3 regions of the Oceanobacillus sp. FSL W7-1304 genome follow, and region 2 is predicted to be linked to each of the others. Evidence: riboswitches for the same ligand, from Rfam matches in the RefSeq annotation. Region 2 holds a riboswitch; each other region holds the start of a gene.
The links. Region 2 has a riboswitch for thiamine pyrophosphate ahead of NYE61_RS19335 (YkoF family thiamine/hydroxymethylpyrimidine-binding protein). Riboswitches for the same ligand answer to the same signal wherever they lie in the genome.

Region 1 (7,873 bases), 1.2 Mb from region 2:
CTCTTCTCAGATGCAGCTGGTGCTTGGACAGGCTGTGCAGGCTGCTGCTTCAGATTGGTAAGCTCTTTTTCCAATTGTGACATTTTGCTCATCAGTTTTGTTACTGCTTCTGAATCAACATCAGCTGTCGCCTGCTCCCCGGCATGATAACGATTGGTAATCGTGAGTATCGCTATTTCGATAAATACCTTTGGACTATTCGTCCACTTGATCTCTTGTTGGCACTGATTCAGTTGGATAATTGCATTCTGAATCCATGAGGTTGATACAGAATCAGAAAGTGCAAGGAAGTTATCATCCACTCTTGCTCTTTCCAACAATCCTTCTAGCGATGGAGCACTTTTGAAAAGCAATAGATCACGCATAAAATAAATCAGATCATATACAAAGCGTCCAGGATCTTTCCCCCGTTGGATCAAATCATCCAATAGCTGTAACGCCTGTTCCACATCTTTTTCATGCATGGCCTTTACGATATCGGTGAGCACTTTCTGGGAAACACCACCAGTAACAGCCAACACATCATCGAGTTCTACCTGGTCCTCACTATAGGAAATTGCTTGATCCAGAATACTTAACGCATCACGCATTCCACCTTCTGCTGCTAATGCAACAGTATCCAATGCCTCTTTCGAAACAGAAATATTCTCTGCTTCCATAATCGTTTGCATACGATCTACAATTGCCTGATTGGATATCGGTTTAAAATCGAATCGCTGACACCTAGAAATAATCGTTAATGGAATTTTATGTGGCTCGGTCGTTGCCAAAATAAAGACGACATGCTTTGGTGGTTCTTCTAACGTTTTTAGTAATGCGTTGAATGCATTAATTGAAATCATGTGTACCTCATCAATGATGTACACTTTATATGGTACTGCGCTTGAAGCATACTTTACCTTGTCTCGGATTTCACGAATATCATCGACACTCGTATTGGATGCAGCATCAATTTCAATAACATCTGAAATCGAGCCATCCAAAATGCCACGACATGCATCACATTCATTACATGGTTCTTTGACTGGTGCATGCTCACAGTTAATTGTTTGGGCAAAAATCTTGGCAGCACTTGTTTTCCCTGTTCCTCTTGGCCCAGAGAATAAATAAGCATGCGAAAATTTATCTTGTACAATCGCATTCTGCAGTGTTCTCGTAATATGTGTTTGTCCTACGACATCCTCAAAAGTTCTTGGACGCCAAACGCGATATAAAGCTTGATAGCTCATAATACAGATTCCCCTCTATGATCTATTTCTAATTATACCCGATTTTAGGGGTGAATGTGAACCAAAACAGGGTTAAATATATTTTTTGTAACATTCATCTGGAGTTACTGTCACATTTCGTTATAGGTGTAGAAGATTTGTTTGTTCTATGGGACTAAGAAACCAGGATGGCATATCATCAGCCACCCTGGTTTTTATAATTTTAAACAGATGCCGGATTCGTTGCTTTTTCCGAAAGCCATGTTTCAAACGTATAGGACATCTCCCAAAATGCGAGCTCATATTCTTTCGCAAGAATAAACTGCTCTTTGATTTTCTCTTTTTCTGTTTCACTTGCCTTTTCCGCTAATCCATCGAGCAGGTCAATCATTTCCTGTGTGGACTCTTGGAACCACTCACTACCATACGTGTTCAGCCAATTTTGGTAAATTTCTTCTTTCGGTTTTGCGTCCTTGTAAGTCAAACCAATATCAGCATATAACCAGTAACATGGTAGCATTGCAGCTACAATTTGAGCTAAACTTCCGGACAACGATGCACGGTACAAATGCGATGTATAAGCATAGGCAGTTGGTGCAGGTTTAAAATTCTCAATTTCTGCATTGGTAATCTTTAAAATCCCTGCATGCTCCTTATGCACTGTTAGCTCTGCTTCTGCTGTTTTCTTTGCTTTTTCTGCCAGCTTAGCAGCAACATGAAAATCATCTGAATGTGCAGCCGCAAAAGCATGCACCTTGCCGTAATGCTTCAAATAATAGATATCCTGCAGAATATAATTTTTGAATGTTTCCAGTGGCAAATCACCACTTACAATACCCTGTACAAACGGATGATTTAGACTTAATTTCCAACTCTCTTTCGTAGCCTCTCGCAATAACTCTGAAAAACGCATAGAAAATTCCTCCCCTAATTTTGTTTAATAGCCTACTTCTACTACAGCTTCATTGGTAATATTAAAAATAAACGGCTAGTCTTCTCTTATTTTTGCAATAATATCCATCAAAACATCTCCTTTCTATAAATTTAGAATGAAGAACAAAAAAACCACCCCGAAATGGAGTGGTTTTATATACAGTTACAGAATTATGTATACGTCACCAGCTCCACTTCCCTACGCTGGTACTAGCCAGTTCAGGTTCAAAGGGATCAAGAAATGAATCTTGTCTCAGCCAAATGGCACCCCTAGTGGATTTTTTATATTCTATTTCTATCTTATTCCATTTTTTCATAAAAGTAAAATAATTCGTACGAAAAAAATCCCAACATCCAACTCTTATCCATATGGCATGCAGCTTAGAAAGATTTTTTCTAGGTGAATTTAAAAACACTCTTTCAAATGCTTTATAGCGTTTAAAAGAGTGTTTGATTGCATTATGTAGCCGTGCACCCACTTTCGATGTGACGACCCTATGCGTTACTTAAGTTCATGGCTCGGCCTAGGCTTCCCCACGGCACACAGAAAATTCCACTTACTGCTGCTTCCTTCCGGACCTGACAGGGTTCATGGGTTCCTGTTGCGTAGGACCCGGGCGTCAACACCACTCCCTTAAGGCAGACCATAAAATCGCCACACCTAGAGTGGGAATTCAGCCTCGCTATAGCGGATTGCGAGTACAGGGCACCGCTACCTCCCCACCTAGCACGGTATTTACCATTATAGCGAAATTATCGACAAAATGCAACATCAAAAGCGGATGCGCCCGGTTACCGACTATTTTTTTCTTTTTCGAAGTGCTCGGAAAAAATCCGTTAGTAATGCAGCACACTCTGTTTGTAAAACACCTGCCGTTAATTCAACCTGATGATTAAAGCGAGGTTCATTCAATAAATTCATTAATGTGCCCGCACATCCTGCCTTCGGATCAGTTGCTCCATATACAACACGTTTAATTCGCGATTGGACAATAGCGCCTGCACACATCGGACATGGCTCCAATGTAACGTAGAGCGTACAATCCTCTAGTCGCCAGCTTCCAATCTTTTCATTTGCCTCTTGAATGGCAACAAGCTCAGCATGGGAAAGCGTCGTTTGCGAGGATTCTCGCAAGTTATAGCCCCTTGCAATGATTTCATCGTTATATACGATAACCGCACCAATTGGAACCTCATTTAATGTTAAAGCTTTTTGGGCTTCTTCAATTGCCGCTTCCATAAATTTTACATCACTCATATTATCACAACACTTTGTTTTAAAGTTTGAATCAATCCAAAAGAGGAAATACTGTTAAGTAGTCATACCGAATAAAGGAGACTCATAAATGGATACATCATTAAATAACACTGCTGTACTATTTGTCGATATTATCAACGATTTTGACTTTGATGGCGGTGATGATTTATATCGAAATACGAAAGCAATCCTCCCGAACCTCATTAAGCTGAAGAAATTCGCCAAAGAAAAAAATCTACCTACTATTTATGTTAATGACCATTACGGATTATGGCAAGCAGACTTTCATAAAATTATTGAAAACTGTAAAAATGATAGAAGCAAGGAAATTATTGAGGCACTCGCACCAGAGGAAGATGATTACTTTCTTATTAAACCACAGCATTCTGCCTTTTTCCAGACGCCACTGCAATCTTTGCTTACAGATTTAAAACGAAGCCATCTCCTAATGGCTGGTATTGCCGGAGACATTTGCATTCTTTTTACTGCCAAGGATGCGTATATGTACCAATTTGGAATGCACGTTCCTGCAAATTGCATGGCATCCGAAGCAAAGGAGAACAATGATTATGCATTATATTTAATCCGTTCTGTAATGAAGGCAAATATCGACCCACTTTAAGTCATATAGCTGACCTCCTTCACATAAGTTGAAATGAGAAACTGTTTTGAAGGAGGAAGTTCTCTTGCAAATTCATGTTGTTACAGAAGGGGAAACATTAACTTCAATCGCTAATACATATAATACAACTGCTGTCGCCATTACGAATGCCAATGAACTAGATGCTCCAAATGATCTCGTCATCGGGCAAGCACTGGTCATCCCCATTTTTGGTCAGTTTTACTTTGTTCAACAAGGTGATAGCCTTTATTCCATTGCCAACCGATTTGGGATGACCTATCAGGAACTAGCAACGATTAATAATATTTCACCAGAGATGACACTTCCTATTGGCTTGCGGATTTACATCCCGCCTCGTGCTAAGCGCGCGATTACATCGTATGCTTATATTGAACCCTTTGGTGATACGGTTTCTGAAACCTTGGAAAATGCTGCTGCTAAAAATTCTCCTTATCTAACTTTCCTTGCATTATTTAGCTATCGAGTCAATCGCGATGGTTCATTGACTTCACCACCCATCGGGAATCTACAGGAGATTGCCGCAAACACAGATACAGCAATGGCAATGGTTGTGACAAATTTGGAAGGACCTGGGTTTAGTGATGAGCTTGGTCATATCATTTTAACCGTACAAGCGGTTCAAAATACGCTATTGGATAACATTGTGAACACAGCGCAGACACAAGGATTTACCGATATCCACTTTGACTTTGAATTTCTGCCATCTGATGATCGGGAAGCATACAACGCATTTCTGCGTAAAGCAAAGGAGCGATTTTCTCAGGAAGGCTTACTCTTATCTACTGCACTCGCGCCAAAAACAAGCGCCACTCAAACAGGGCAGTGGTATGAAGCTCACGATTACGCTGCTCATGGGGAGATAGCAGATTTTGTTGTATTAATGACTTATGAATGGGGCTATAGCTACGGTCCTCCGATGGCTGTTTCGCCAATTGATCAAGTTCGTAATGTTGTTGATTACGCCTTAACAGTTATTCCCGCAGATAAAATATTATTAGGCCAAAATTTATATGGATACGATTGGACGTTACCCTTTGTTGAAGGTGGAGAAGCTGCTCGTGCCGTAAGTCCACAGCAAGCGATTGCAATTGCCAGGGAAAATAATGCTGTCATTCAATATGACACGAGCGCACAGGCGCCATTTTTCACGTATACAGATGCAGAGGGGAATGAACACGAGGTATGGTTTGAAGATGCCAGATCAATTCAGGCAAAATTCGATATGATTCGTGAACTCGACCTACTAGGTATTGCATATTGGAAGCTAGGTCTAGCCTTTCCACAAAATTGGCTTTTACTAGACGATCAATTTACGATAACCAAACTATAATAGAATATGTACTAGATATTAATATCGCCAAGAAGATCGAAAAGACCGTCTCCATTTGATTAGAGACGGTCTTCCTATTTTTACATATTGTTAATTGTGGTTTCCTTTTCCGTTATCTAACAATAGACTCCCACTTTTAATTCTTACTTGAGCAGATTCAAAGCTTCACGATTAAAAGCTGGAATATCATCTGGCTGACGACTTGTCACAAGCTGATCCTGACAAACGACTACTTCTTTATCGACAACCTTGGCTCCTGCATACTCCATATCAACTTGAATCGATTTGTAGCCTGTTGCATCTCGGCCCTCTAACGCTTTCGCTGTAATTAACAGCTGTGGTCCATGACAAATTGCAAATACAGGTTTTTTCGCATCCATGAAACCTTTAGCAAACTTAACAAAACGATCATCCGCCCGTAAAATATCTGGTGAAAAGCCACCAGGGATGAATAATGCATCAAAATCATCGACATTTACATCCTCGATACCATGGTCAATCGTTAACGTAGTTTCCTTGTTTTTCCCTGTTACTTTATTGCCCTTTTCTTTTTCAATCGTGATTACTTCATGCCCAGCTTCTTTAAAAGCCTCTGCTGGTTCTGTATATTCCACATCCTCAAACATATCGGTAATGACGGTTGCTATTTTTTTACCCATTGCTCATCCGCTCCTTATGATTTGATTCATAAAGAGTCTTCCCTTTGTAAGGAAAATAAAACATCACCGATCCATGCCCATTAATGCTCGCAATTCCTCTTCATTCGAAATTAGATCTTGAACCGTATATTCATCAAGCACCTTAAAAAAAGCATGCAAGGCTTTATTCAATGCGTGTTTTAAGGTACATGCTGGGGTAATCACACAATGATTTGTTCCCTTATCAAAGCATTCAAGTAAATTAAAATCACTTTCGAGACTCCGAACAAGTAAACCTACGTTGATTTCCGATGCAGGCTTTGCCAGTCGGATACCACCATTTCTCCCTCTAATCGTTTCAAGTAAGCCCATTTTGTTCAATTCAAAGACAATTTTTCCTAAATGATGCTGCGAGATGTTAAAAACCTCTGAGATTTCCTTAATACTAGCAAGCTCATCATTCGGTTTTGTACCTGTATAAATTAAAACGCGCAATGCGTAATCCGTATACTTCTTTAATTGCATGAATGAATCACCTCGTTTACTTCTTCACAATATTGTAACACAAAACCCGTTTTCACTATTGATACAGTGCAAATAAAACATCTATAATTAAACATGTATTAGAAATACATCTTTTAAAAAACTGTAGGGAGTGCTTTGAAATGACAACAGAAACAGCTACTGGATTAGATCAAAAAACAAGAGACATAATAAAAGCTACTGTACCAGTTTTAGAGGAACACGGGACTGCAATAACAAAACGATTTTATCAAATGATGTTTGAAAACCACCCAGAATTAAAGAATATTTTTAACCAAACAAATCAACGAAAAGGTGACCAACCGAAAGCGCTTGCGAATACGGTTTATGCAGCTGCTGTCCATATCGACAATTTAGAAGCTATCTTACCCGTTGTAAAGCAAATTGCCCAAAAACACCGCAGCTTAAATATTAAGCCAGAGCATTATCCAATTGTTGGAGAGAATTTATTACTAGCAATTAAAGACGTGTTAGGAGATGCAGCAACAGACGAAATTATCGATGCTTGGGCAAAAGCATATGGTGTGATTGCAGATGTATTTATTTCTGTTGAAGCCGAAATGTATACTGAAGTAAAAGCAACAACTGGTGGATGGATAGACTATCGTAACTTTAAAGTAATCAAAAAAGAAGTCGAAAGTAATGTTATTACATCGTTCTATCTGCAGCCAGAAGATGGAGAAGCATTCCCTTCCTATCAACCCGGTCAGTATATTACCGTAAAGGCTGTCATTGACGGAGAAAACTATAACCATTTACGTCAATATAGCTTATCCTGTGCTCCTGGAGGGGAATTTTACCGAATTAGTGTAAAGCGTGAGGATGCTTTCGAAGACCAGCCCAAGGGAGTTGTATCAAATTTCCTACATGAACATATTAATGAAGGAGACATCCTACCAATCAGTGCACCAGCTGGGGATTTCTTTTTAGATGCAGAAGACACTAGACCACTCGTCCTAATGAGTGGCGGAGTGGGATTAACACCTATGATTAGCATGCTTGAAACAGCAATTAAGGAGCAGCCTGAACGTGAGGTTATTTATATTCACGCTGCAAAATCAAGTAAATTCCATGCAATGAAAGAGCGTGTCAAAGAAATCGCTGGGCAAAATAACCATGTGAAAAGTTATACCGTGTATGACAGCCCTAGTGAAGGAGATTCTTTTGATAAAGCAGGTAGAATTGATTATGATTGGTTATCATCCATACTTCCAACAAACGATGCCGCATTTTATTTCTGTGGACCGAAGGGATTTATGCGTGCGATGTATCAACACTTGAAAGCATATCAAGTGAATGACACAGATATTCATTTTGAAA
Region 2 (7,873 bases):
CAATAGAAATGGCTGATCATCAACAATCATTGTTGCTACACTCAAACGTCTCTTTTGTCCTTGGCTCAATGTATAGGGATGCTCATGTTGTAAGTGCAATAATCCACATGTTTCTAATACTGCCTGTACTTTCTCTTTAACTGTTGCTTCCGTTTCCATTTTTAAGCGAAGACTAAATGCAATTTCCTCATAAACCGTGTTTGCAATAAATTGATGCTCAGGATTCTGGAAAACATAGCCGATTTCTTCCCGTAACTGTGACTCCTTCCAACTTCCAATCTTTCTATCTTTTATAGAAACGCTTCCTTTTGTAGGCCGCTGAATACCTGCTAGAATTCTAGAAAAAGAAGTTTTCCCACTGCCATTTGCCCCAACAATTGCAATAAATTCACCATGGTAAAGCGTTAGCGATATATCGTGAATAATTGGTTGCTGTTCTACCTTCCATGATATATGAGAAGCTTTTACATAGGGTAAACCTGCTTCAGAGGGTATACTTGCTGTATTCACTCTTTTACTCTCGAATAATGAAAAAGGGTTTATCTCTCCTACGGTAAGTGGTAATTCCCGCTCTGTTTGCGGTCTGTTTTTCAAGAAATATTGCGTTACTTTCGGTAGCCAAATACCTTGTTCTTCCAACTCTTCTAGCCTGCACGCAATGGCATTTCTTAAATCACCATCATAAAATATCTCACCGTTTCGATTCAATAAAAGACAGCGATTTGTTAGCTCTGTCCAGCCATCCAGCTGGTGTTCAATAATAATAAGAGAGCAATTTGTTTTTTCTTGTATCGATTGGATGGTCTGAATCACATCCTTTGTTGCAATCGGGTCTAGATTAGCTGTTGGTTCATCTAAAATTAATAAAGAAGGCTCTAATGCAAGAATACATGCAAGTGCTAATCTTTGCTTTTGCCCTCCTGAAAGTGAGCTTATTGCAGACTTTTTAAACGCAAGCAACTGTACTAATTCTAGAACATGGTTAATTTTTTCTTCCATAAATTCATGCGGAATGCCGATATTCTCTAATCCAAAGGCAACTTCATCTTCAACAGTCAGCATACAAAATTGTGTCTCTGGATCCTGGAAAACAACTCCGACTTGCTGACTAATTTCGCCCGGACGATATGCTGTCACTGTTTTTCCATTAATGACAATTTCTCCATGTACTTCTCCATCTAATTCGCGAGGATATAGTCCGTTCAGACAATACGTTAATGTGCTTTTTCCGCAGCCACTAGGACCTAATAGCAATAAGCTTTCACCATGATTTAGACGAAAATTCAAATTGGACAGGGTGTCCCCCTGTGGATTCGATTCAAATTTTAAAGAGAATTGCTTTACTTCTACCATTAAACTCATGCCGCATTTTTCCTCCGATATTCTTTTCCTAAAGCAAAGCTTGATAACACACCTGTTTTAGCTAGTCCATCACTCAATGCCTTTCCTAATAATCCAGCAATCAATGCTCCGCTAATTAGTCGAATAATGAACATTGCTAGAACATAGCCTGTAGCTAAAGCAGCATAGCCACTCATGAAATAACCATAAATAAAACTGGTGACAGCTGATCCCATTCCCGCTGCCATTAATACCCAAGTCGAATAATTCTTCCATTTAGTTGCTGCAAATACAGCTTCCGCACCAATACCTTGAATCATTCCAGTAACAATGAGCATTGGCCCAACAGCATTTCCGATTAACACTTCGACCATAGCTGCTATCGTTTCAGATAAAAATGCGGCCCCAGGCTTCCGTATAATGTAGGCTGCAATAATCGAAACAATAAACCAAATACCAAAAATAAAGTCATAGCCAATTGGTCCAAAGAAACCAACTAAGACTGCTCCAACTGGCAAAAAAGCTAAATAGACGACTGCGAACACAACGGACAAGGCTGCTAATACAACTATTTCTTTAAAGCGCCAATTATTCATTTTGATTCGTTCCTGTATGGGATGGACTGTTCGCTGACATCGAAACGGTCATTACCGTATGACTTGAGCCGCCTTCAACGGTTGCTTTAAACACTTTTTCCAATCCATCAAATATTGCAATCGCTTCACCATCTAATCGTGTAGCATAATGGGCGTGACTAACATCTACGTATTGCTTCATTGCCTCAATTTGACTGTAAATTACATCCATATAATTACCGCCGCCCAATGGATACAAGGAAAATTTTGCTGCAACCCGCTGCTTTATATGTTTGACATGCTCTGCATTCAGCGGAATCTCATCTTCTGCCATATAAGCCTCCCCCATTGAATCCCCAGGACATCCTAATGAATACGTAGCTTCAAATGCAACATGTTTCCCACTTTTTGCTGCATGAGCAAATATCGCCTTTGTCACATCAAAAACATGTGTCAGCTTTCCTCTTACAGTTGTTGTTACATCATCTGTATCCATATGAACCTTCGATGTATCTGCCTCCTCTAAAGCATCTTTAATAATCTCGATAAACTGATCACTCATCGGATGAATTGAAAAACTAGCTCCTGCAATATCACTTTCCGTACAAGTTTGATGTACCATTGTAAATTCCTCCTTGTTATATATATTTCCAAACAAAAAAACTACATCCCTGGGGAATGCAGTCTACATGTATATATCGATATCAATAGAAAGATATACAGATTGACTACACTTCCCCACGCTAGTATTATCTAGTTCGGGTGCAAAGGGTCAGAACAATCCAGTTCTTCTCAGCCGCTTTCACAGCTCCCCTAGCGTAAAAATAATGATGAAGTTTTCTGTCTTCAAGATACCACAGGCTTGATTTATTGTAAAGCACTTATTATTTTTAAAATTTAGTAATTGAATACGTTACCCATTAGACTATATATCCTTTTACTAATATCTAGCCACTCCACATTTTAACTTTCTCCTAGCCTCTTTTCCCCAGCTTTTTACAGCCTCCATCGAAACACCTTCTTGTTCAGCAATTTCTTTAACAGACATGTTCTCGATAATAAAATAGGTTACCCATTTCCATTGATTTCCGGTAAGTTGTTTTTTCACATGTTCCCAAAAAATCTCATCAGTTATCGGCTTTTCAGCTATCATCATTGGATAGCAAATAACATGACTACGATAACAATTTCTATTATGGAGAAGTCTTTTCTGTTCAATATTCAAAAGTATCTGCTTTTCCTTCTCTCTATTTGTCTTACGTATTAAATCTATCAAACGGTTGCGAATTATATAGTTGAAGTATGTTGCGAATGGGCCTTTATCTGGTTGATGCTTCTCGTATGCATTCCACATCGCCACTAAACCCTCTTGAAAAAACTCCTGTTCGGTGTCTCTAATATTTAATCGATGGATATGATAGTGAATTCTTCGCTCATTTTGTTCAACAATCTCTTCAAATGTTACGTTGTTATTGGTCATTCAATCCCTCCTCGTCTAAAATACACATTGGCTTTTAGACTTTTTCGTTCGATTTACAACCCTGTTCACTTTGATGGTACAAAGATAAAACGATTAACGAATGCTAGTCCGTTATTTCTTCTTTTTCTAATCACCTTCATTATAGAACAAATGTTCCTATTAATAAAGTGTTTTCCTTTAAGTAATTAATAGAAATGTGGGAGAGTTATTATTGAAAACATGTGATTTACCTTGCGATTCTCATTGGAGCGCTCACTGACTGGATTTTTGCAGATTAACATGTCATGCCGGCTCTTTCCTTTTCGTAAAATTTCTTAACTCGATTGTTTTTGTTTCTAAGTATCCGCGCCTCGGCTGTTTCTTCTCATCATTTCATCCAAAACGACCGTGACTGCTTTCTTATCGATAGATTCTTTTTGCTCTTTCAACCAAATTAACCGACACACATGTCTGCTGGGAAGCTTTCCAGAGGAGGCTGAGACCGTATTCTCAAAATGCTTCCGCCCGCAGTATTTCGTGGGGGAGTTAGCTCATACCATGGAGCTTAGAACCAGGTTATTTTTATAATGACTAAAATATCTGCAAGTCGAAATTAAGCTATAAAAAAGAACCAGCTCATGATCAGAACTGGCCCTTTGATTAAAATACAATTGTTTTATTTTTATAGACAAGGATGCGGTCTTCGAGATGCCATTTTACTGCTCGAGCTAGTACACTTCGCTCAATCGATTGGCCAATTTTTTTCATATCATCTCCATTATCACGGTGATCGACTCTGCCAATATTCTGTTCGATAATTGGCCCCTCATCCAAATCATTCGTTACATAATGTGATGTCGCACCAATCATTTTCACTCCACGCTGATAAGCACGCTCATATGGTTTCGCCCCAATAAAAGCTGGTAAAAATGAATGATGGATATTAATAATACGGTTTTCATAATGCCCTACAAAATCTGGTGTCAGAATCTGCATATAACGTGCAAGCACAATTAAATCGACTTCATATTGTTCAAGCAATTGCTTCTGTTTTTCTTCCACCTGATGACGTATTTCCTTATTCGCTGGTATATAATAAAATGGAATGCCCAGCGATTCGACCATCTCACGAGCAGTCTCATGATTACTTATCACAAGTGCAATGTTTGCCATTAGATCGCCACTTTGCCATTCCCAAAGGAGCTCTAATAAGCAGTGCGGTTCATTCGAGACAAATATCGCCATGTTTTTAATATCACGAACATACATGATTTTCCATTCCATATTGAATTTCTCTGCAATTGGAAGAAACGTTGTCTCCAGTTTACCCATTTGCCCTTTTAAATCAGGACATTCGAACTCGATCCGAATAAAAAATTCCCCACCTTCAGGGTTCATCGTAAACTGATCAGATGCGACAATATTGGCATTGTGCTCATAAAGGAACTTTGAAACTGCCGCCACAATACCAGGTTGATCTGGACATTTAATTAAAAACCGAGCACGATTGTCATTTTGTTTTTGAAACGCTTGTATTTTACCTTCCGAATAACTGTTCATTCCTATTCCCCTCATTTTTCGAATATCATTTTACTTTAGGCAATTGATTGGAAACAGTCAAGTATTATCTATATTTTGCAATTCAACAAAGACATCCTACGCTTTTTAACGTAAATCTGCATCAAATACAATTTCTGCGTCTTTTCTCGCTGCCTCTAGCACTTCAACAACTGACTTTGTATAATCGAGCAACGCATAGCATTTTTCAAAATCCTTTGCAGCAAAAATTTGCTGCATCTCAGCTACCTCATAATAAAGGCGATTTTCATTTGTTTGTGTATTGAGCTTTATTTCGCGATTTTCCTTCTTAATCATAACCTCTTGACAACCATTCGCACCGTTTACTACGTTCAAATATCCTTTTTCGCCTTGAATCATTGCAAAATTCATACTCTGTGTATCTTTCGCACCGACGCACTCTGCGATAAAGTTCGGATAGGACAGTACCGCAACACCAGATGTATCAATTCCATTTCCATGTTTATTTGCTGTGTAGCTAACTTTTTCCGGTTTTCCAAACAGATTCATTACAAAGTGCAGATTATATACATTGATATCTACCAAAGCACCTCCGGAAAATTTCGGACTAAAAATGTTTGGTGTTTCTCCACTTAATAATACTTCATATCTGCTTGAGAACTGACTGTAGTTACATTGAATGAACTTAATTGCACCAAGACTAGCGATATGCTCTTTCACTAATTTATAATTTGGCATATGGATCGTGGAAATTGCTTCAAAAAGCATCCGTTGTTTTTGTTTTGCCAGTTCAATTAATTGTTCGGTTTCACGTATGGTCGATGTAAAAGGTTTTTCACAGATTACGTGCTTACCGTGTTGTAATGCAAGATATGCCTGTTCAAAATGCAGGCTATTTGGTGATGCAATATAAACAAAATCAATAGCAGAATCATGCATCATTTCATTTAAATCAGTATAAATAGCAGAAACATCAAATTTATCTGCCAGAGCTTGTGCTGATTCTTCTTTCCTTGAATACACAGCAACACATCTAGCTCCATCAACTTCACGAACAGCGGATAGAAATAATTCCACGATCCTTCCAGTTCCGATTGTAGCAATGTTCATATGTAACACTCCCTCAAAATTCTATAGTCCAACCTATTTTAGCATGGAATGTTCGATACTTGCAGTTTCTCTCGCTAAATGCAATTTTTATCCTAAAAGAGATTGTTCAAAAAGTTCAGCAAGATCACATATTAAAAAGACTGCTCCTGAATTTAATCAGGAACAGTCTTTTCTTTTTACAAATATTTATTTAAGCTAAAATACTCTTTTACCGCTTGAACCGTTTCTATACCCTGGTAGAAAAACACAGACAAAGCAGTTAGAGAAAAGAACCCTAATATGACAAATCGTATCCACATCATGAACATAGCCTCCTTTTAATTAAAATCATTCATTTAATTAAAAGAGGTCTGATCACATAATTAGATTGGTAAAATACTGGAGTTAGCACTATGAGTCTTCTCATGAGCTTTATACAAAAGTAAGACAGGTATGGTAAACATACAAACAGAAATAATAAAAATTCAAACTTAACAATTGAAATCTTTTGCTTTCCATCATCTGTAGGGTGAAACCCTGTTGAAGTATTGTTACTTAAGTTCTCACCTTGCTCCATAACAAAATGATTATGCAGCTGTCCATCTATGGCAAAATAGGAATACCCAAATATCGTCGTGAGATAAATGAAAAGGACGACGTATTTTTTCATAAATACACACCCTTTAGAATTGTTTATACAATTATACACTATTAATGTCTATGTTGAAAGTAAAAATTTGTGATGTACTATTTTAACATACTACGAGATTACAGTAAAGTTCACGCCATGATGGATGGAGTATATTTAATTTCCCGCTAAGTAAAGACCTAGACTAGCAATCAACGTACTTCCTAAATATGTTCCAGTAAAAACAAACATACCTACTATCGCAATTTTCCAAGATGTTTTTCTCAGATCAACAAGCCGATTTGCTACAGAAATTCCCGCAAATGTTAAAATAGGCGTGGTTATTGAAAGAAAATCAACAGCTTGAATCGCTGTAATAAAAAAGTCAAATAAAAGGCAAAGCACTAAAGAAGTAATCGAAACCCAACCTAATACAGGGAATTCCCTCATAAATTTGACTGGTGTCTTCTGCATTAGATCTGAAATACCAATTCCAATCATAGAAAAGAGCCATAACGTACTAAGACCAAGAAAAGTCATTGATGTGACTGGCATTGAATCTGGATTTTTTAAATGTTTAATTTCTTGTGTAAAGACAATCAGGCTAACACTAAGAAGCAATATCAGGCCGTACTTTATATATTTATTCGTTAACATGTTAGCCATTATTCTTCACCTCTAACCAATAGTTTGTACATAAATTTCTGTAATGGCGCAGCTAAGAATACCATTGTAAATGTTCCAAGAAAGCTTGTTAGTAATTGACTTGCAGAAGCATAGGCTAAAATCGTGCTTTCCATGTCAGGAACCTGTGCAACTAAACTTGCAGAAGATGCACTCATCATACTTCCAGATCCCACTCCTGATGCCATCGCCAGTGCTTCAACCGGAAAACCGAAACCGAGCAATACAGGTGCTAAAATACTGAAGAAAATCGTTCCGAATAATGTACCAATAATATACAAGGAAAGTACTCCTCTTCCCTCACTGGAATTAAGGGTATATTTTTCTGATATATACGCAAGCTCCCCTTCACGCCCAATTCCTAACGTTGCACCAATCGCTTCACGTCTTAATCCAAGCAGAATTGCTATTGGCAGTCCAAATACAACTGTACCAAGGTTTCCAATTTCTTGGAATAAAAATACCCATCCAACCTGAAGTATTTCTCTTATTTGCGGGGCTACATCTGCTCCGTATCGAGCCATTAATGGCAACATAATAAAAATTAAATACTTCCCG
Region 3 (7,873 bases), 1.8 Mb from region 2:
AAAATAAACATAACTGGTAAAATGAGTACAGAAGCTTCCATTAAGGTTCTAGAGATCAATCCCATCAATGTTCCTAAAGCAATATAAAACAAGCTAGATACAACAATTGCGATTGCTACAATCCCCATATTTGCTGGCTCATAGCCTGTCAGCATCGCACATAGAATAATCGTTATAACAGTTAATATAAAGGTTACTAAACTTTTACCGCCAAGAATTTCTGGTATAGTTGCTGGCGAAAGCATCAAACCGCGTAATGTGTTTTTCTCTTTTTCTTCTGCTATAATGGAACATTGCAGGAATGCTGTAACGATGGCTAAGGTCAAGTTAATTACTACATAGTGAACTTCTACTGTAAGATTATCCATTCGACCATAAAAAAATGCAAAAATGAGCGGCATTAAAATTGTTGTCGATACATACATATTTTTATATAAATCCTTCATATCCTTTTGAAAAATTGCCATGACACGTTTCATTGAAAAAGTCATACTAATTCCCTCCCTGTTACTTCTACAAAAATATCTCCTAATGTTGGTTCATTTGAATGGATGGAAACGATCTGATCGGTTGATAGGTACTTATATATTTCATCCGCGCCTTTCGAACCACCTGGTAAACTTAATTCGCGTCCATCTTTTAATTCAACTGTTACAGAGGAATCCGAAAATTGTCTGCGAAGAACTTTCGGCTCATCGAGCAACTGTATTTTTCCTTTATGCAAAAATGCAACGCGTTTACACAGTGTTTCCGCTTCACTCATATCATGTGTGGTCAAGAAAATGGTTGTTCCTTTTTCATTCAATTTGCGGAGTCCATCATGAATATGCTTTGAGTTCACTGGATCTAAAGCAGATGTTGGTTCATCTAAAAACAACAATTCCGGCTCATGCAGGAAGGCCCTTGCTAACGTGACACGCTGCAGCATTCCTTTTGAAAGCTTTGAAACTACCTTTTTCGTATCCTCCGTCAAATTAACCATCTCTAACACTTCACTAATTCGTTTCGATGGCACATTATAAAGCTCACAATACAATTTCAGATTGTCATAAATTGATAACCGCTGATACAATCCACTATTATCTGTAATAACACCAATTCGTTTTCGATAGGATGGCTTATTTAATGAAGCAACAGGCAAATTAAATACGGTCGCATCTCCAGATGTTTGCATCAATTGTCCAGTTAATATTTTTATAGTTGTCGTTTTTCCAGAACCACTCGGTCCTAAAAATCCAAATGTCTCTCCTTTTTTTACTTGAAAGCTTACATCTTCCAATGCAGCTTTATTACCAAAAATCTTTGCTAATGATTTCACTTCAATAATGTTTTCCAAAATTCTTCCTCCCCGTAGATCTCGTTTGTTTGTGACTCTAGAATAAATGGAAAGCGAAGGGAAATCAGCATATTTCCTATGAAAAGAGTATTTTTCAAGGTGAATGGCGCATTTTTAACGCTCAATTATCCGAGTTGCAAGTCTTGATATTTCTACTTTTTCGATGAACGGAGCTTATTTAAGGCCGAGTAGATCTTTTAATTCCGCCATTTTTGTTTTAGACAGCGGAACCTGCGACTTTTCCTTGTCATCCAAAATCAAACTATAACTATTTCGAGTCCATGTGATCACTTCACGAACCTTTTGTAAATTTACAATATACGAGCGGTGACATCTGAAAAATCCAAAATGCTGCAGGCGCTCTTCTAAATTCGTTAAGGTGAGTGAGCTTGGAAATGCTTCCCCTTTTATGTAAATATTTGCTTGACCATCATTGCTTTCAATATAATCAATCTCAGGGGGGTCAAATAAAACAATTTTATCGTTAACTTTCGTTGGAATTTTATTCAATTGAATTGGCTTTGTGTCTTTTTCATTATCTGTTTCTTCTGCTGGAATTAATTCTGTATCTCTTTCCTCTGTATCTTCCTCTGTTTCCGTCTCAATAATTCGTAAACCATCTTCATCCAATCGATAAACACGATCAGCAACCGTGACGGCACTTTCCATATTCCCAGTTAGAACAAGTATACTTTTATCTTCTTCTTGTATCTTTCTTGTAATATTAATAAATACACGTTTTGTCTCCATGTCTACATTCAAATCAGGCTCCTCAAAAACAAATAAAGAAGGATCCTGAATCAATAAACGTCCATATTGTACACGTTTCATTTCCGAAAATGTTAAATCTCTAATTCTCTTGTTTTTCTTTCCTTCCAGCTGTGTTAGATGGATAACTCGTTCAAACGTTTGTTTAACTTCATATAAGTCATAAAAAAATCGAAAATACTCAGAAACCGTTAATCTCTCATACATCCCATCTTCAAAAAAGCAAATACCAACTTGATGTAAAAATCCTCGCTTGTTTTCTGCAATAGTTACTTCCTTTACACGGATTTCCCCATTTACAATGGGGATTTTTCCGAGAATCATATTTAAAAGCGTGCTTCGAACATTTAGCGTTGAATAAATGGCAGTAATCTCCCCTTCAGCAATTTCTAAATTAAAAGCAGGAAATAGCTGTGTATCCTTTTCATGTTTTTCTATGTTTTTCATAGTTAAAATTGTCATTCTATCAGCCTTTCTTTAATACTTTTTTATATGTATCCTTTTATTCATTGTTATCTCCCATTACACAATAAAAAGTGCAATCACGTTCCGCTAAATCAAGAGTATGTACCATTTTTTTCGTAACGCTTCTACTATATAATTAGCAGACTACATTAGTTATACCATGTTTTCCATGTTAATAATGACAAAAGTTAAAAAATTTGTTAAGCTTAGAGATGAATTTACAATTCTATCGCATTTAAACTACTAGGGGTGCCCAAAAAGCGTGGGCTGAGAGGGAAGCGTGTATCATTTCCCGACTCTTATGGACCTGATCTGGTTAATACCAGCGGAGGGAAGTAGTCTGACATATGTCTAAACTATTTTTCACACGTATCAAGCTAGGTCCTAATGGATCTAGCTTTTTTACGTCCAGTTCTAGCTCCGTGTCCGTAGCTAAACTTCAAAATCCAGAAAGCAGCAATTGCTATAAAGAAGCGTACTGGTTTACATCACTGCTTTTTGTGATACCCCAGAAATGGAGGACTTGATGAATCGAACACGTTTATTAACTACTATGTCAGTATTTATTGCAATTGGGACAATCACCGCTCAACTATTATGGTTTCCCGCTGGAATTGCTAGAGCCTATCCTGTCCAGCATGCAATTAATGTCATGGCAGCTGTTACGCTTGGACCAGGTCCAGCTGTCGTTATCGCTTTTATGATTAGCTTACTTCGCAATATGCTCGGGCTAGGGACATTATTAGCATTTCCCGGTGCGATGGTTGGCGCATTTTTAGCAGGTTATCTTTATAAAAAATCCAGCAAGAAATCATTAGCCGCTATCGGTGAAGGCGTTGGAAGCGGGATTTTCGGTGCACTTTTCGCTGTCCCATTTGCTTACATTTTTATGGGAAGTTCTGCCGGAGCATTCGCCTTTATCCCACCATTTCTTGTTAGTAGTATTACTGGTTCTATTATCGGCTTATTTATCGTATCCAGGGTTTCAAGTAAACGTTTAATTCGTAATTAAATTGCATGATTTATAAAAGGATTTGAAAGAACGACACTTATATGTGAGGTATCTTCTGAAAGGATGGTGTATAACCAATGAAACAAGTAGCATGTGCACTTACAATTGCCGGTACAGATCCAAGTGGCGGTGCAGGTATCCACGCTGATTTAAAAACATTTCAAGAGCTGCAAAGCTATGGGATGTCCGTAATTACTTCGGTTGTGGCTCAAAATACAACAGGTGTTCAAGCCGTTCACCATGTACCGATTGAAATAATTGAACAGCAATTAGATTCCGTGATTTCTGATATGCCTATTCACGCACTGAAAACTGGAATGATCGCCAATCAGGAGATGATGAAAGTTATCCAGAAAAAAATAGCAGCACTTCAAGTTCCATATGTCATGGACCCTGTTATGGTTGCAACGAGCGGAGATGCTTTAATCGAAGAAGAGGCACGTGATTATTTACGCAAACAGCTTTTACCCCTGACAACACTTGTAACACCGAATATTCCAGAAGCTGAATTTCTTATTGGAGAAACGATTGAAACAACAGATGATATGAAACAAGCTGCAGAACTGCTTGTGAAGGAATTCGGTGTTGGTGCTGCTTTAATCAAAGGCGGACACAGAGAAGGGGAAGCAATTGATTTCCTTTATGATGGCTTAAATATACACAGCTTCTCAGCAGAGCGAATTGATACTAAAAACACACATGGAACTGGTTGTACGTACGCTGCAGCAATCACTGCTTATTTAAGTAAAGGTTTGTCTTTGTATAACGCTGTTAAGAATGGAAAGGATTTTGTCACGGCGGCAATTAAGTATTCATTCGACCTTGGAGCTGGGAGTGGTCCAACAAACCATTGGGCAATACGAAAGGATAAGTGCTAAACATGAATCCAACAATTATTAAAAGTGTACGGGAAAAGACACCGCTCATTCATCATTTAACAAACCAGGTTGTCATGAATTTTACCGCAAATGGACTGTTAGCCTTTGGTGGCGCCCCTGTAATGGCAAAAGCCGAAGAGGAAGCAAAGGATATGGCTTCTATTGCAGATGGTCTTTTAATAAATATCGGTACCTTAACAGCAAAGGATCTAGATGCAATGATTCTTGCTGGTAAAAAGGCAAATGAAAAAGGAATTCCCGTTGTACTTGACCCAGTAGGTGTTGCTGCAACGACATTTCGTACAACTGCTGTTAAACAAATTTTAAAAGAGGTAAAGCCTACTGCTATTAAAGGAAATGCTGGTGAATTAGCACATCTGGTCGATATCCCTTGGCAAACAAAGGGCGTGGAATCGCTTGGTGAGGGTAATGTTGAAGATATCGCTCGCAGCGTCGCACTGGAATACAAAACGACCGCTGTTGTTACAGGTAAAATAGACATTATTTGCACCGGAAAATCCTGCATGGAGAATCATACTGGGCATCCAATTCTAGCTAAAGTAACAGGTGCTGGTTGCTTGCTAGGTTCCATACTAACCGCCTGCTTAACAACGGATGACCCAATTGAAGAACAGGTACTCACAGCTGTTCATTTTTACGGATTAGCCGCCTCCCACGCAGCCGCAAGTCCGTCAGTGAACGGGTCAGGAACATTTATAGCTCCATTTATCGACGCACTTTCATTAGAACCCGAACAACTGGAGGGAAAATAAAACATGTTATTTCCAATGAAGCCATCCTTACGAAAGTATTTTATTATGGGCAGTCAAAATTGCGACCGTAATCCTGGAGATATACTGGAAGCTGCAGCTAAGGCTGGAATAACAGCATTTCAGTTTCGAGAAAAAGGTCCTTCATCACTTAACGGTAATGCGAAATTGGAATTAGGTAAAGAGTTACGAGCAATTTGCCGAAGCTATCACATTCCATTTATTGTGAATGATGATGTCGAGCTTGTGGAATTACTTGATGCAGACGGTATACATGTTGGTCAGGATGACCGATCAGCAGAAGAATTACGTCAAGCTTTTCCAAATAAAATTATTGGACTCTCTGTATCAACTACGGATGAAGTTGATAGAAGCCCGATAGATCTTGTTGATTACATTGGTGCGGGTCCAATTTTTTCCACAACAACAAAAACGGATGCGAAAGCGGCTGTTGGGTTGGAGTGGATTCAGACATTACGCGCACAATTCCCAATGCTTCCTATTGTCGGAATTGGAGGGATTGAAACAAAGAATGCTAAATCTGTGCTTGAAGCTGGGGCTGATGGTGTCTCGTTTATCTCCGTGATTACACAGGCAGAAGATATTGCTAAAGCCGTTAAAGCGATTTAGCTTGTAGGAACCGCTTTTGAATCTAGCAAGAGAGGATATCTCAAAAGTCTAACTTTCGAGATATCCTTAACTATGAAAAAGTAAGGATCCAATGGCAAGTGCCCGCATCATTTCTTTTCGAAAAGGAAACATTGCTTGTTGGATCTGCCCACCGACCTTTGTTTCATTGCCGATGTGCTCCATTGCCTTCTTTTCCGCTTCTTTATCGGATAACCCCGCATTGATAAATTCTTCCTTGGACAACTCCAAATGAATCAGCAATTCTTCGTATAAGTCATCTTTCTCTTGTTGATTCCCCTCAATTTGTTGAACTGTCTTTTCAACAAATCTTCTGAGATCTTGCGTCATGTTAATCCCTCCGAACTCTTATTTACAAGGAATTCAATCATTTTCCAATTTCTCTGTTTTTGTTGCAGTTCTTTTCTTCCTGTTTCGGTTAGATGATAATATTTCCGCCTTCCGTTTTCTGTATCACTCCAATAAGACTTAATCCACTGTTTTCTTTCTAATCTTTTCAAAGCCGAATACAGCGTTCCCTCACTCATATCATACGCATCATCGCTTAACCGTTTTAAAATTTTGGTAATTTCGTAACCATACAAATCGCGCTGGGAAATTAAAAACAATATCAATAAATCAATGCTTCCTTTCATCATTTACCTATCCATTACGCATATTCACCCCTTTTTTCCTGTTAATACCAGTGTGTTATGATGCACCTCGTATCACAAGGGTAAAAGCAATAAAAAGCAAACGAAAATGTACCCGTCAGCAGAATCCACGAGAAAAAATGTACCAGTCCCCTTAAATAATGGAACTGGTACATTTATTAAACGCAATAGAACAAATTACTGACTAATCATCGTGCGCAGCGATTCTCTCCCTCGCCAAATATAGGTTAGGGTAGTGGAATTGGGGATTTCTAAAACTTCACTAATCTCCTGAATGGATAAATGATTGCTAGATTTTAGGGTTAAAGCTAATCTCTCTTTTAAAGAAATGTTCATCAATATAAGTTTCATATTATTATCTTTATTTAATACGGGACTAGCATGCACGCCGGTTTGATTTTTTTCATTGAATTGGGTACGAGCTAGGTTCACCGTTTTTTGAAACAGCCACAGCGAAAATTTTTTAGTAGTTTCCTGATAATCGCCAATATGATTATAAACATGCAAGAAAATATCTTCAGCCATATTCTCAGCAGCTTTATTGTCACCGATAATCATGTAGCAAATTTTATAGACTGATTGATGGTAATGCTGAACAAGCTTCTTAAATGCACAATGATCTCCTTTTTTCACCTGTTTAATAACTCGTCTCCCTATCTCCCTCATCCTTTAACCTCCGTACTATGCTTCCTGTATTAGCCCTTTTTCCACTTATGCAGCTAGAAAAGCTTGTAATACTTGCTTAGCTGCAGCAAATCTTTTCGTAAACTTTCTCGCTCATCTTTTGATTACTTTTCCGAACTCAAAATCATTCTTTCTGTCGATTTCACAATTTCTTCTTCATCTATATCTGGATGCGTTATTACGATCGAATAACGTAAACCATCTTCATCCCAAACAATGCTCTTAATTACCTCTTCATACTCTGCAGCATTTCCTCGAATCTCTAAATCCGCTTCTTCAACTGGCATGTCATCGGGAGTTGGAAACACAGACAACGAAAACAATGGGATATTCTCCTTGGAACTATACATTAACTCCAGCTCATGCCGATTCAATCCAGCAGAGAAATCATACATTTGCATGCTTGCAAGATGATATGCTTCCTCTTGAAATACAAGGAACGCTTGGCCCAGCGCTTCCTCCGCTTCTTCTACTGTAACTGTTTCTGGCCCCAATTCCTCTAGATCCTCTTCCAAGTTTGTAATTTCAATATCTTCCGGAATATCAAGCGTAAACGTGTCATCTGCAAAGTCTGGTGAGAAATCCAACTCTGTATACTCGAATTCTGTTCGAATATCTCCTGTTTCTGAAACAAGCTTCACAACAAACCACGTTTTTTG

Region 1: it holds a riboswitch for thiamine pyrophosphate, as region 2 does, so the genes downstream of both, tenA (thiaminase II) here and NYE61_RS19335 (YkoF family thiamine/hydroxymethylpyrimidine-binding protein) in region 2, are expected to answer to the same signal.
Region 3: it holds a riboswitch for thiamine pyrophosphate, as region 2 does, so the genes downstream of both, thiW (energy coupling factor transporter S component ThiW) here and NYE61_RS19335 (YkoF family thiamine/hydroxymethylpyrimidine-binding protein) in region 2, are expected to answer to the same signal.

The regions. Positions count from the first base shown of each region.
Region 1 is NZ_CP150211.1:2,678,772-2,686,644, forward strand. It holds gene dnaX (DNA polymerase III subunit gamma/tau) at 1-1,229, opposite strand, end outside; gene tenA (thiaminase II) at 1,432-2,121, opposite strand; TPP riboswitch at 2,321-2,423, opposite strand; RNA gene ffs (signal recognition particle sRNA large type) at 2,609-2,874, opposite strand; gene tadA (tRNA adenosine(34) deaminase TadA) at 2,941-3,399, opposite strand; gene NYE61_RS13655 (isochorismatase family cysteine hydrolase) at 3,488-4,021, shown strand; gene NYE61_RS13660 (glycoside hydrolase family 18 protein) at 4,086-5,372, shown strand; gene NYE61_RS13665 (type 1 glutamine amidotransferase domain-containing protein) at 5,516-6,031, opposite strand; gene NYE61_RS13670 (Rrf2 family transcriptional regulator) at 6,095-6,535, opposite strand; gene hmpA (NO-inducible flavohemoprotein) at 6,676-7,873, shown strand, end outside.
Region 2 is NZ_CP150211.1:3,903,135-3,911,007, reverse strand. It holds gene NYE61_RS19345 (ABC transporter ATP-binding protein) at 1-1,362, opposite strand, end outside; gene NYE61_RS19340 (ECF transporter S component) at 1,359-1,937, opposite strand; gene NYE61_RS19335 (YkoF family thiamine/hydroxymethylpyrimidine-binding protein) at 1,930-2,538, opposite strand; TPP riboswitch at 2,635-2,741, opposite strand; gene NYE61_RS19330 (sigma-70 family RNA polymerase sigma factor) at 2,857-3,396, opposite strand; gene purU (formyltetrahydrofolate deformylase) at 4,036-4,935, opposite strand; gene NYE61_RS19320 (Gfo/Idh/MocA family oxidoreductase) at 5,041-6,024, opposite strand; gene NYE61_RS19315 (hypothetical protein) at 6,201-6,326, opposite strand; gene NYE61_RS19310 (hypothetical protein) at 6,809-7,297, opposite strand; gene NYE61_RS19305 (DUF3100 domain-containing protein) at 7,297-7,873, opposite strand, start outside.
Region 3 is NZ_CP150211.1:2,105,437-2,113,309, forward strand. It holds gene NYE61_RS10655 (ABC transporter permease) at 1-491, opposite strand, end outside; gene NYE61_RS10660 (ABC transporter ATP-binding protein) at 488-1,336, opposite strand; gene NYE61_RS10665 (LytTR family transcriptional regulator DNA-binding domain-containing protein) at 1,511-2,566, opposite strand; TPP riboswitch at 2,805-2,920, shown strand; gene thiW (energy coupling factor transporter S component ThiW) at 3,096-3,581, shown strand; gene thiD (bifunctional hydroxymethylpyrimidine kinase/phosphomethylpyrimidine kinase) at 3,659-4,459, shown strand; gene thiM (hydroxyethylthiazole kinase) at 4,462-5,232, shown strand; gene thiE (thiamine phosphate synthase) at 5,236-5,859, shown strand; gene NYE61_RS10690 (permease prefix domain 1-containing protein) at 5,926-6,207, opposite strand; gene NYE61_RS10695 (helix-turn-helix transcriptional regulator) at 6,204-6,515, opposite strand; gene NYE61_RS10700 (sigma factor) at 6,708-7,196, opposite strand; gene NYE61_RS10705 (hypothetical protein) at 7,319-7,873, opposite strand, start outside.